2 regions of the Streptomyces durhamensis genome follow, and region 1 is predicted to be linked to the other one. Evidence: riboswitches for the same ligand, from Rfam matches in the RefSeq annotation. Region 1 holds a riboswitch; the other holds the start of a gene.
The links. Region 1 has a riboswitch for cobalamin ahead of nicT (Nickel transporter NicT). Riboswitches for the same ligand answer to the same signal wherever they lie in the genome.
Positions count from the first base shown of each region.

Region 1 (5,193 bases):
CCTGGACATGAGGTGGTGGATCTCCGTACGGAAGAAAAGGATGTCGGGGGTCAGCTCGCGTACGACATCCCCATCGGCGGCCCGCGCCGGTGCACGGCGTGCCTCAGCCGTGCCTGCCGCAGCGACCACGTCTCACCGGCAGCCCGACCCACGGGCCCGCGCGCGTCCGGTACGCCCCGCGCCCCGCCGACAGCCTGCCACGAGGCGGCAAGCCCCGGCACGAACGCGACCGCCCAGCGCAGCAGCGACCACAGCCCCGCCTCGCCTCGCCGCAGCCACCAGGTCAGCACCAGGGCCGCCCCGACATGGGCGGCAGTGGCGTGCGGCGTCAGCGCCTGCGCGTGGGCCATCCGCATGCCGTGCATGACCATCCCCGCGTGATGCGGCTGCATGAGGTGGAAGAGGAGATGCAGCCCACCCTGGGCACCCAGAGTCCCCCCGCCGATCGCGGCCGGCGACCGCTCCCGGCCGCCCAGCAGGCAGCCGCCCACAAAGACCGGCACGAACGCGGCGACCTGCACCCCCACCGGCGGCGCCGCACCCGTGGCCAGGGCGTGCCCTCCGGCACCGAGCAGCACGCACAGCACGGCGAACACCGCCGCGCGCACGCTCCGCACCGCGAGGGACACACTCACGACACCCGATGCTGCCACGCGGCAAGAAGATCTTTCCCCTCGCCCATGCATACGCATCACCGCCCACGAACCGCCTGGTCAATCCGCCCCCTTCAACGAGTCGGAGGCGGCGGCGGTTCAGTTCCCGGCCACCTTGGCGAAATCGAAGCATCGGAAGCGGAGCAAGGAGCACGGGCGCACGCCGTCCTCCCGCACGCCCCCTATGCACGACGGGGTCGCGCGTCCGCCGCATCCGCGCCGGGTATCTCCCGGGCAGTCCCCGCGGCCACCGGTTCTGGCACCGGAGCGCCGCAACCCCATGTCCACGGAGGTGGAGCAGCATGACCGACATCAGCGGGCTGGAGCCCGTCGCCACGTTCTGCGGCAACTGCAACTGCGGCTGCCCGCAACTGTTCGTCGACCCCAGCGCCACGGACGACCGGCGGATCATCCTCACCGACGACTTCGGCCAGCGCGTCCGGATGAGCGCCGACCAGTTCTCCTCGATCGTCGCCGACGCCAAGGCGGGCAAACTGGACGGCATCGCCCTGCCGTGACCCGCCTCCCGATGCCGGGCACCTGTGACGCCCGGCATCGGAACTGTCCGTACGCAAGCTCCTGGCCTTCACAACCGCCCGGGTGTGCGCCACCTCACATCGGCGATGCGGAACTCATCGTTCCGTCCAGCCGCCCGCTGACGTGACACCCATACGGCCCAGGAGCAGCACCCATGCCCATCGAGCCGCCCACCACTGCCCCACCCCACACGGCCGGCGAACCCGGAACGTCCGCCCAGCCCGGCACCAACGGCTCCGTCGCCTGTGCAGGCACTGCGCCCGCTGGTGCTGCGCCTGCACTTCTACGCGGGCGTGTTCGTCGCCCCGTTCCTGCTCCTCGCGGCACCCCGAGGGCACCATCTCCGCCGTGCGGCCGTCACCGCAGCCGGATGCGACCACACGCGTTCTGCTGTCCGGGGTGAAGGGCATCGCCGCCGACCACACGCTCGCCGTGTTCGTGGACCCCTGCACCGGCACGGTGCGCGGCGCGCTGGAGCAGTACGGCTCCACCGGCGCCCTGCCGCTGCGCACCTGGATCGACGAGCTCCACCGCGACCTGCACCTCGGTGACACCGGGCGCCTGTACAGCGAGTTCGCCGCCAGCTGGCTGTGGGTGATCACGGGTGGCGGGCTGGTGCTCTGGTGCGGCCGCCGCCGTGCCCGCCGCAAGGTCCGCGGCACCACAGGACGGCGGCGCTCCCTGACCCTGCACGGCACGGTGGGCGTCTGGGCGGCGGCCGGTCTGTTCTTCCTGTCGGCGACCGCCCTGACCTGGTCCACCTACGCCGGGGCCAACATTGGCGACCTCCGCGAAGCCCTCGGCCAGTCCACCCCCTCCGTCACCGCGACGGTGAGCAGCGGGCACGGGGGACACGACTCCATGGCGGGCATGGACATGAAAAGCATGGATATGGGCTCGCACTCCGGCGCACGCTCCGACGTGGGTATGGACGCCGTACTGAAGACAGCCCGCGCCGAGGGCCTGTCCGACCCGGTGGAAATCGTGCCGCCCACGGACTCCGGCTCCGCCAACGTCGTACGGCAGATCCAGCGCAGCTGGCCGGAGAGGCAGGACTCGATCGCCGTCGACCCGGCCACCGGCAAGGTGACCGACGTGCTGAGGTTTCGCCGACTACCCGCTACTGGCGAAGCTGACGCGGTGGGGCATCGACGCCCACACCGGTACTCTGTTCGGCCTCGTGAACCAGATCGCGCTGGCCGGTCTCGCCCTGGCCCTGGTCCTCCTCATCCTCTGGGGCTACCGCATGTGGTGGCAGCGCGGCCGCGGCTCCGCCTTCGGCCGTCCGATTCCCCGCGGCGCCTGGCGACAAGTGTCGGTTTCCGTGCTGGTGCCCCGCGTCGCGGTGGTCGCCGTCGTCGGCTACCACGTCCCGCTGCTCGGGATCCCGCTCGCCGGCTTCCTCGCCGTGGACATCGTCCTCGGCTGGATCGGACGCCGTCGTACCGGGCACGCACACGCCTGAACCGAGCGGCCGCACCTGCGCGGGAGCGTAGCGCGACGCCTGCCGCGATCACGTGCGGCCGCGGATGTCGTCATGCTTCTCGGGACACGCAGTGCTCGAGCAGCACGGCCATCGGGCCCTCTACGAGCCGATAGCGCACGATTCGGCCGTCCTTCTCGCCGTAGACGATGCCTGCGGTCCGCAGCAGGCGCAGGGCCTGGGACACGGCGGTGTCCCGCATGCCCGTGGCGACGGCGAGGTCGGAGACGGCGAGGGGGCCCGCCTGGTGGAGGGCGAGCAGGAGGGACAGGCGCCCGGGGTCCGAGAGCAGCGAAAAGCGGTCGGCCCAGGTCCGTACGCGCTCGGGCTCGCCGACGGCTGCGATGGCGTCGCAGACCCGATGGCCGTCGATGGTCCGCTGCCCGGCACGTTCCGCGGGGACGAGATGCATGGACTCATCATCGCAGTCACCGGCTCCTGCCTCCACATCTGATCAGTTGTGCAGCCTTGCAGCCTCGACCTCCTGCCTTCTAGGGTGGGCGGGCCGTGGTGTTCGGGAAGACCGGTGACAGTCCCTCAGGGGCTCAGTCCGGAGCGGCCCTCGCCACTGTGATCGGGGAGTTCCCGCCCCATGCGTTGCCACTGGCCTCACGGCCGGGAAGGCAGGGGCGGGCGCGTTGACCCGTCAGCCAGGAGACCGGCCACGGCAGCACGAAGCTGATCCACGAGGTGCTGGAGCGTGACCGTATGACCATGTCCCCAGGCGTGCCCGAAACCGCCGCCGCCCCTTCCTTCCGCTGGCGTCGTGAGGACACCGTCCGGACCGCCGGTCTCCTGGCCGTGATCGTCGCTCTGCACGTGGTCGCCTTCGGGATTCTCTTCCTGCTCGTGGTGCCGCGGCATTACGAGGTCGGGACCAAGGCGTTCGGGGTCGGACTGGGCATCACGGCCTACACCCTCGGCATGCGGCACGCCTTCGACGCGGACCACATCGCCGCGATCGACAACACCACCCGCAAGCTGATGGCCGACGGCCAGCGGCCGGTGTCGGTGGGCTTCTGGTTCGCGCTGGGCCACTCCGGCGTGGTGGTCGCCATGGCCGCGCTGGTCGCTGGTGGCGCCAAGCTCGCCGGCACCCTGATGAACGATGACTCGCGAGCACACCAGGTCCTGGGCACCGTGGGCACCACGGTCTCTGGCAGCTTTCTGTACCTGATCGCAGCTCTCAATCTGGTGGCACTGTTCGGCATCGCCCGCGTCTTCAAGGCCATGCGTGCGGGACGCTACGACGAGGCCGAGCTGGAAGCGCACCTCGACTCGCGCGGTTTCATGAACCGCATCCTGGGCCGGCTCACCAAGTCGATCCGCCGCCCCGGCCAGATGTTCCCCCTCGGCTTCCTCTTCGGTATCGGCTTCGACACCACCACCGAGGTCCTGCTCCTCGCCCTGGCCGGCAACGGCGCCGCCGCCGGCTTGCCCTGGTACGCGGTCCTGTGCCTGCCCCTGCTCTTCGCCGCCGGCATGAGCCTGTTCGACACCCTCGACGGCACCTTCATGAACTTCGCCTACCAGTGGGCCTTCTCCAACCCGGTCCGCAAGGTCTTCTACAACCTCACCATCACCGGCCTGTCCATCGCGGTGGCTTTCTTCGTCGGCACGATCGAGCTGGTCGGGGTGCTGCACGACAAACTGGGCCTGAGTGACGACGTCTCCGGCTGGATCGCGGGCCTGGACTTGGACAACGTCGGCTACGTCATCGTCGGCCTGTTCGTGGTCGTCTGGGCCGTGGCCATCGGCTACTGGCGCCTGGCCAAGGTCGAGGAGCGGTGGAACGCCCGTACTGCGGAGGCAGGTTGACCTGACTCGGCCCGGAGCCGGCGCCGACGACGGCACCGACAGCAGAAAGGCTCCCGCAAGGATCTGCCTTGCGGGAGCCTTTCGTTGTACCGCCTGCCGATTCGGTGGGGCTGGGTGCTGTCGGGCGACCTGCCGCCCCACCATCAGCAGGCTGTGGAGGCTGCGGCGGGTCAGGGCCGACGGATCTGGCAGACCGGGGGATGCGTGCGGAGCTGTCCGCGTACGAGGGCCGGCCCATCCCGTGGGCGGCGCGCCAGTCACCCTCTGGTCACGACGTGCTCACCTACACCGATGCCAGCCCCGCACCTGAGCCATCACACGACAGTCCCGCCGACGGCGAGACGCCGGTCGAACTGTGCCCCCAAGGCCCTCCAAGGCATATGAGCACTCGTAACGCGATCTTGCCGAGCCATGCTGGCTGGGGCGTCAGCGTCTCAGGTTCCGCGTGACCGCCTCCGCCAGGTCACGGTGCCACTGGTGAGGATCGCAGTCCGCCGCCAGCCACAGCCCCGGGGCTCTGTTCACTTCAAGCACCAACGCCTGTCCAGTAGTTCGAGGAGGTGGTGGGCGGTCTGCGGGCCGTGGGGCGAGCCGACGAAAGGCGAGCACGTTGGATTGCCTGATCGTGGAGTTCTGCTCATTCATCCAGTTCTGTGCGGCAGCCAGGTCCTCAGCAGTGCCCGTCGGCGTCGACGGGCCCAC
Region 1 covers NZ_JNXR01000043.1:20,710-25,902, reverse strand. Annotated here, with positions in the region: gene IO33_RS0139045 (YcnI family copper-binding membrane protein) at 1-9, opposite strand, end outside; gene IO33_RS0139040 (hypothetical protein) at 51-635, opposite strand; gene IO33_RS0139035 (hypothetical protein) at 956-1,171, shown strand; partial or broken gene IO33_RS44970 (PepSY-associated TM helix domain-containing protein) at 1,367-2,655, shown strand; gene IO33_RS0139025 (ArsR/SmtB family transcription factor) at 2,726-3,085, opposite strand; cobalamin riboswitch at 3,165-3,354, shown strand; gene nicT (Nickel transporter NicT) at 3,382-4,491, shown strand.

Region 2 (5,193 bases), on a different contig from region 1:
CCCAACCTGCTGGTCCTGCGCACCTTCTCCAAGGCCTACGGCCTCGCCGCCCTGCGGGTGGGCTACGGGCTCGGCGCCCCCGGCCTGGTGGAGCGGATCCGCCGGCACCAGCTGCCCTTCGGGATCAACGCGGTGGCGACAGCGGCGGTCAAGGCCTCACTGCGTGCCGAGAGCGAGCTGCGCCTGCGTGTGGACACCGTCGTCGCCGAACGCGAACGCCTCCGGTGTGAACTCGTGTCCCTCGGTTGGCGCGTCCGCCCCGGCCACGCCAACTCCGTCTGGCTCGCCGCGCCCGATCCGGTCGACGAGGGCGCCGCGGCACTCACCGACGCCGGTGTCCAGGCGCGCCACTACCCCGGCGAGGGACTCCGGCTGACCGTCGGCGACCGGAACGCCAACGACACCGTGCTGGGCGCGCTGGCGGGAGTGCGCGCGCACCGGAGCGCGTCGCGGACCTGACGGCGTGCAGGTGAGGTGCCGCGGCAGCCCGGGGCCGGGCGTCACGGTTCGGTCCCCCGGGCGTCCGGCTGCGGTTGTGCGCGGGCGATGAGCAGCGCGACGTCGTCGTGGCCTGCCGGGTGCCGGAGCTGCTGCAGCAGCCGGTCGCAGGTCTCCTCCGTGGAGTGGTCCGGGCCGGTCAGGAGGCGCAGGAGGTCGTCCAGGCGTTCGTCGATGGGGTCGCTTCGGGTTTCGACCAGCCCGTCGGTGTAGAGGACCAGTTGATCGCCGGGGCGCAGGTCGAAGGTGGTGGTCTCGAAGGGGACGCCCCCGACGCCGAGCGGGGTGCCGGTGGGGAGGTCGAGGAGTTCCGGTGGTCCGCCGGCCCGGATCAGGACCGGGGGCAGGTGGCCGGCGGAGGCCACCTGCAGACGGGCGTGGTGGGGGTCGTAGATCGCGTACACGCACGTGGCGATGTACGGGTCCAGGCCGCTGGTGATCTTGTCGAGGTGCGTGAGGATCCGGGCGGGGCCGAGGTCGAGGTCGGCGAGGGTGGAGGTGGCGGTGCGCAGGCGTCCCATGGCGGTGGCCGCCGGGATGCCGCTGCCCATGACGTCGCCCACCGTGAGTGCGGTGCGGTCGCCCTCCAGGGGGATGACGTCGTACCAGTCGCCGCCGACCTCGCTGAACGCCTGCGCGGGCCGGTAGCGGGCGGCGACCTCAAGGCCGGGGTGCCGGGGCGAGAGCTGCGGGAGCAGGCTGCGCTGGAGGGTTTCCGCGGCGCTGCGGATGTGGTGGTGGAGGACGGCGTTGTCGATGCTCAGGGCTGCGGTGGAGGCGAGTTCGCAGGCGAGCGCGAGGTCGTCCTCGTCGAAGGGCACGGGGTTACGGGCGCGGGCCAGACCCATGACGCCGATGACCTGTTCCCGGGCGATGAGGGGAACCGCGATGTCGGTGTGCACACCGGCCCGCGCGAGCAGGGAGGCGGCCTCGGGGTCGGTGGCGATCCGGGTGTGGTCGCCGCTGTCCAGGTGGGTGATCAGATGGGGCTTGCGGGTGCGGACGCAGTACGCGGCCGGGTGGTCGGCGTGGTACGTGGTGAGCCGGCCGGGCGGCACGATCGCCTGAGCGGCGTCCGTGGGGTAGGCGGTCTTCACCGCCAGGGCGCGGAACAGCGGCGGGCCCTCGCCGACGTCCGTGCGGCCCGTCTGCAGCACCGAGTCCAGGAGGTCGACCGAGACCATGTCGGCCAGGCCGGGCACGACGACGTCGGCCAGTTCCTGCGCGGTGCGCTCCACCTCCAGGGTGGTGCCGATGCGGGCCGAGCCGTCGGCCACCAGGCGCAGGCGCTGCTGGGCGCGGTCGGCCCTCCTGGCCGCCTGGTACCGGTCGGTGACGTCGACCACCACGTTGGCGACGCCCAGGACGTTCGCGTGCTGGTCCTCCAGCCGGTACAACGACACCGCCCAGGCGTGGTCGCCCTCCGGGTCGGCGCGTGTGCGGCCCACCACCTGCCGGTCGACCACGGGGACTCCGGTCTCCAGGACCCGCCGCATGGCGGTCTCGGCGTCCTGGAAGGGCGCACCGGGCAGGATCTCGCCGAATCTGCGGCCAACGTGCTCGGCCTCGGCCACGCCGTGCATCGACGCCAGGGCGGGGTTGACCACCACGTACCGCAGGTCGGTGTCCAGGATCGCCAGCCCGATCGGCGCCTGGGTGACCAGCCGGGTGGACAGGGCCACGCCCCGTTCCACCTGGCGGAGGGTGCTCCTGTCGGTGGCCAGTCCCAGGGCGTAGTGGTCGCCGATGTTGTCGGTCAGCCGCATGTTGCGGAACTCGACCATCCGGGTGCTGCCGTCCTTGTGCCGGACGGGAAACGCGCCTGCCCAGCCCCGGCCCGTCTCCATCACCTCGGCGAACAGCATGATCGCCGCATCCCGGTGTTCCGGTTGCAACAGCAGCAGGGCCGCGTACTGCCCGACCGCCTCACTGCCGGTGTAGCCGAAGAGCTGCTCGGCCTGCGGGCTCCACATGTCGATCCGCCCGTCGGCCTCCAGCAGCACCGCGGCGACGCCCAGCAGATCCATCAGGCCGCTCGGGCCCGAGTCCGCGTCCTTCGGACCACCCGGTCGCTGTGGAGGCTGTTGCGCTGGGCTCATCACAGTGGCTCCTTTCACCTGCTGACCTCACCGGCGTACCGGTCCCACGGAGAAGGTCAGGGGAAACGTCCTTCCTGCAGGTCAGCCACCCTTTCCACGATGCTCCACGGGACCTGCGAGGGCCAGTGGGACGCACCGTGGGAACCGCACCGTCCGCTCGGGCAAGCGCCTGGTGGCGGGTGTCGTCGACGGCCGCACCATCAGGGGGAACGACCTGGCGACGTCGCTCGCCACGCTCGGCACCCTGCTGGGGCCGGCCGACCGGGCCGACGTGTCGGCGTCCTCCATCCTGCTGCACGTGCCGCTGGACGCCGCCGCGGAACGCGACATCGACCCGCGATCCTGCGCCGGCTCGCCTTCGCGAAGCAGAAGGCCCGGGAGGTCACGCCACCAGGCCCCCTGCCACGGCCCGAGCGTCAGGAACCCGCGGTGCGCCGCGGTGGGGTGAAGACGTACAGGTCGAGGATGTCCGGCAGGGGCGCCACCCCCGGGCCACCGGCGCGCACCCAGGTGACGATGTCCTCGGTGGCGTCCGGGTCGTTGACGAGCCCGAGCCACACCGGCCGCGCCCCGGCGGCCCGGCCCGCGGCGGAGGGCTGTACGACGATGACGTTGGCCCGATCGCACACGTCGAGGCAGTCGGAGACGCGCATCGGCACCTCCGCCCGCAGCCGCGCGGTCTGCGCCGCGTGATCGACCCCGGTCACCTTGGGGCTGCCACAGCAGCAGTCCCGGCACACGACGACACGGCACGGCACCGTTCCGCCGGCCTCCACGCGCTTGCCTGATGTCCCTGCCGTCGGCCTTCCGGGCACGGCGCCACTCCCCTCCCGGGGAGATCCGCCCCGGTCCTGCTCGAGGAGGCGACCGCGTGAGTCTCCTGGCTTCCGGTGTGCCACTCGCCCCGCTGTGGGGAGTGGCTCACCGGTCACAGTGGCGGGACCGCGCCGGATTCACACCGGCTTCCTCGGAACGCCGTCGCCTTTTGTCGCTGGTCATCATCTCATCAACGGCGAGTGCGCCGACCGGTGGCCGGGCCCACGCGGCTCGGCCACCGATGCGCGGGAGCGGCTACGGAGCCATCTCGTACGCTCCGGACAGTGCCTCGACCCGCTGCCAGACCCGCTCCGTGCGTGCCGCGTCGACGACCGGCCGCCGGATCGACGCCAGCGCCCAGTCCCGCTGCTGTTCGGTTGCCGAGTCCTTGCCGTGCAGTTCGACGGCGTGCGCGGAGAAGTCCCGTACGAGGACGGCGAAGAGTTCGTCGAGCACGTCCTCGTCGAGGCCGGTCAGAGCGGCCTGCTCCAGGACGAGCTGTCCGTGCACGACGAGGGCGAAGAGCTGACCGACCGCGAGGACGAGGTCGAGGTCGCGGCTCTGCTCCGCGTCGGGGGCGGCCGTGGCGACGAACTCGCAGAGCGCGTCGGCCTGTTCGCGCAGTCGGGTCACGTTGGGCAGGTGCGCGAACGCGTCGAAGGCGGGCCGCCAGTCGTGGAAGCGCACCGAGCCGAGGCCGCGGGCCGGTCCCTGCCGGAACAGGAAGTCGTCGTCGGCCGCGTCGAGGCGGGTCGGCACGGCGGGGTACTCGACGGCGTCGAGGAGATGGCTGCGCAGGAACTTCAGGATCAGCGCCAGGTTGACGTGGACCGTGCCCTCCAGCTTCGGGAGGCCGCGGATCTCCACGGCCGCCTGGCCGAAGTAGTTGTCCTTCTCGAAGCCCTTGGCGGCGATGACGTCCCACATCAGGTCGATGACCTTCTCGCCCTCCGTGGTCACCTTCATCTTCGTCATCGGGTTGAAGAGCAGGTAGCGGCGGTCGTCGGGGCCGGCGGAGCGGAAGTAGTCGACCGCGCGGTCGCTGAACGACTTCATGCCGACGAGCCTGACGTACGCGTCGGTCAGCTCCCGCCGCACGTGCGGGAAGCTGGTGACGGGGCGGCCGTAGAGGATGCGGTTGTGGGCGTGGGTGACGGCCTCGTACATCGCGTGCTCGCAGATGCCGATCGAGGCGGTGCACAGGTTGAACTTGCCGACGTTGACGGTGTTGAGGGCGGCGTCGAAGGCGGCGCGGCCCGTGTGCAGGACGTCCTCGGCGGCTACGGGGTAGTCCTGCAGGCGGAACTCGCTGACGAACTTGGAGGAGTCGACGACGTTCTTGACCAGGTGGTAGGCGGGGTGACGGCTGTCGGCGGCGAAGAACACGTAGCCGTCGGGGCCCTCGACGTCGCTGCGGCGGCCGAAGACGGAGACGAGTCCGGCCGCGTTGCCGTTGCCGATGTAGTACTTGGAGCCGGTGGCGCGGAAGCCGCCGTCGCCGTCGGGCTCCAGCAGCATGTCGGTGGAGTAGATGTCGGCGCCGTGCTCCTTCTCGGACAGGCCGAACGCGAACGCCTCTCCCTGGGCGAGGAGTTCCGCGGCGCGGGAGCGGGCGGCGGCGTTGTCGCTCTGCCAGACCGGGCCGAGGCCGAGGATCGTGACCTGCCAGGCGTACCAGTAGTCCAGGCCGTAAAAGCCCAGGATCTCGTTGAGCGCGGCGATCCGGGCGGTGTCCCACCGCTTGTCCGGCTCCCCCTCCCCCGCGGCGGACGACGGCGTC
Region 2 covers NZ_JNXR01000006.1:309,073-314,265, forward strand. Annotated here, with positions in the region: gene IO33_RS0110920 (histidinol-phosphate transaminase) at 1-459, shown strand, start outside; gene IO33_RS0110925 (SpoIIE family protein phosphatase) at 501-2,597, opposite strand; partial or broken gene IO33_RS52335 (hypothetical protein) at 2,758-2,981, shown strand; gene IO33_RS0110935 (hypothetical protein) at 3,014-3,355, opposite strand; cobalamin riboswitch at 3,451-3,590, opposite strand; gene IO33_RS0110940 (acyl-CoA dehydrogenase family protein) at 3,669-5,193, opposite strand, start outside.
Region 2: linked by a shared signal. The riboswitch ahead of IO33_RS0110935 (hypothetical protein) and the one ahead of nicT (Nickel transporter NicT) in region 1 are both predicted to bind cobalamin.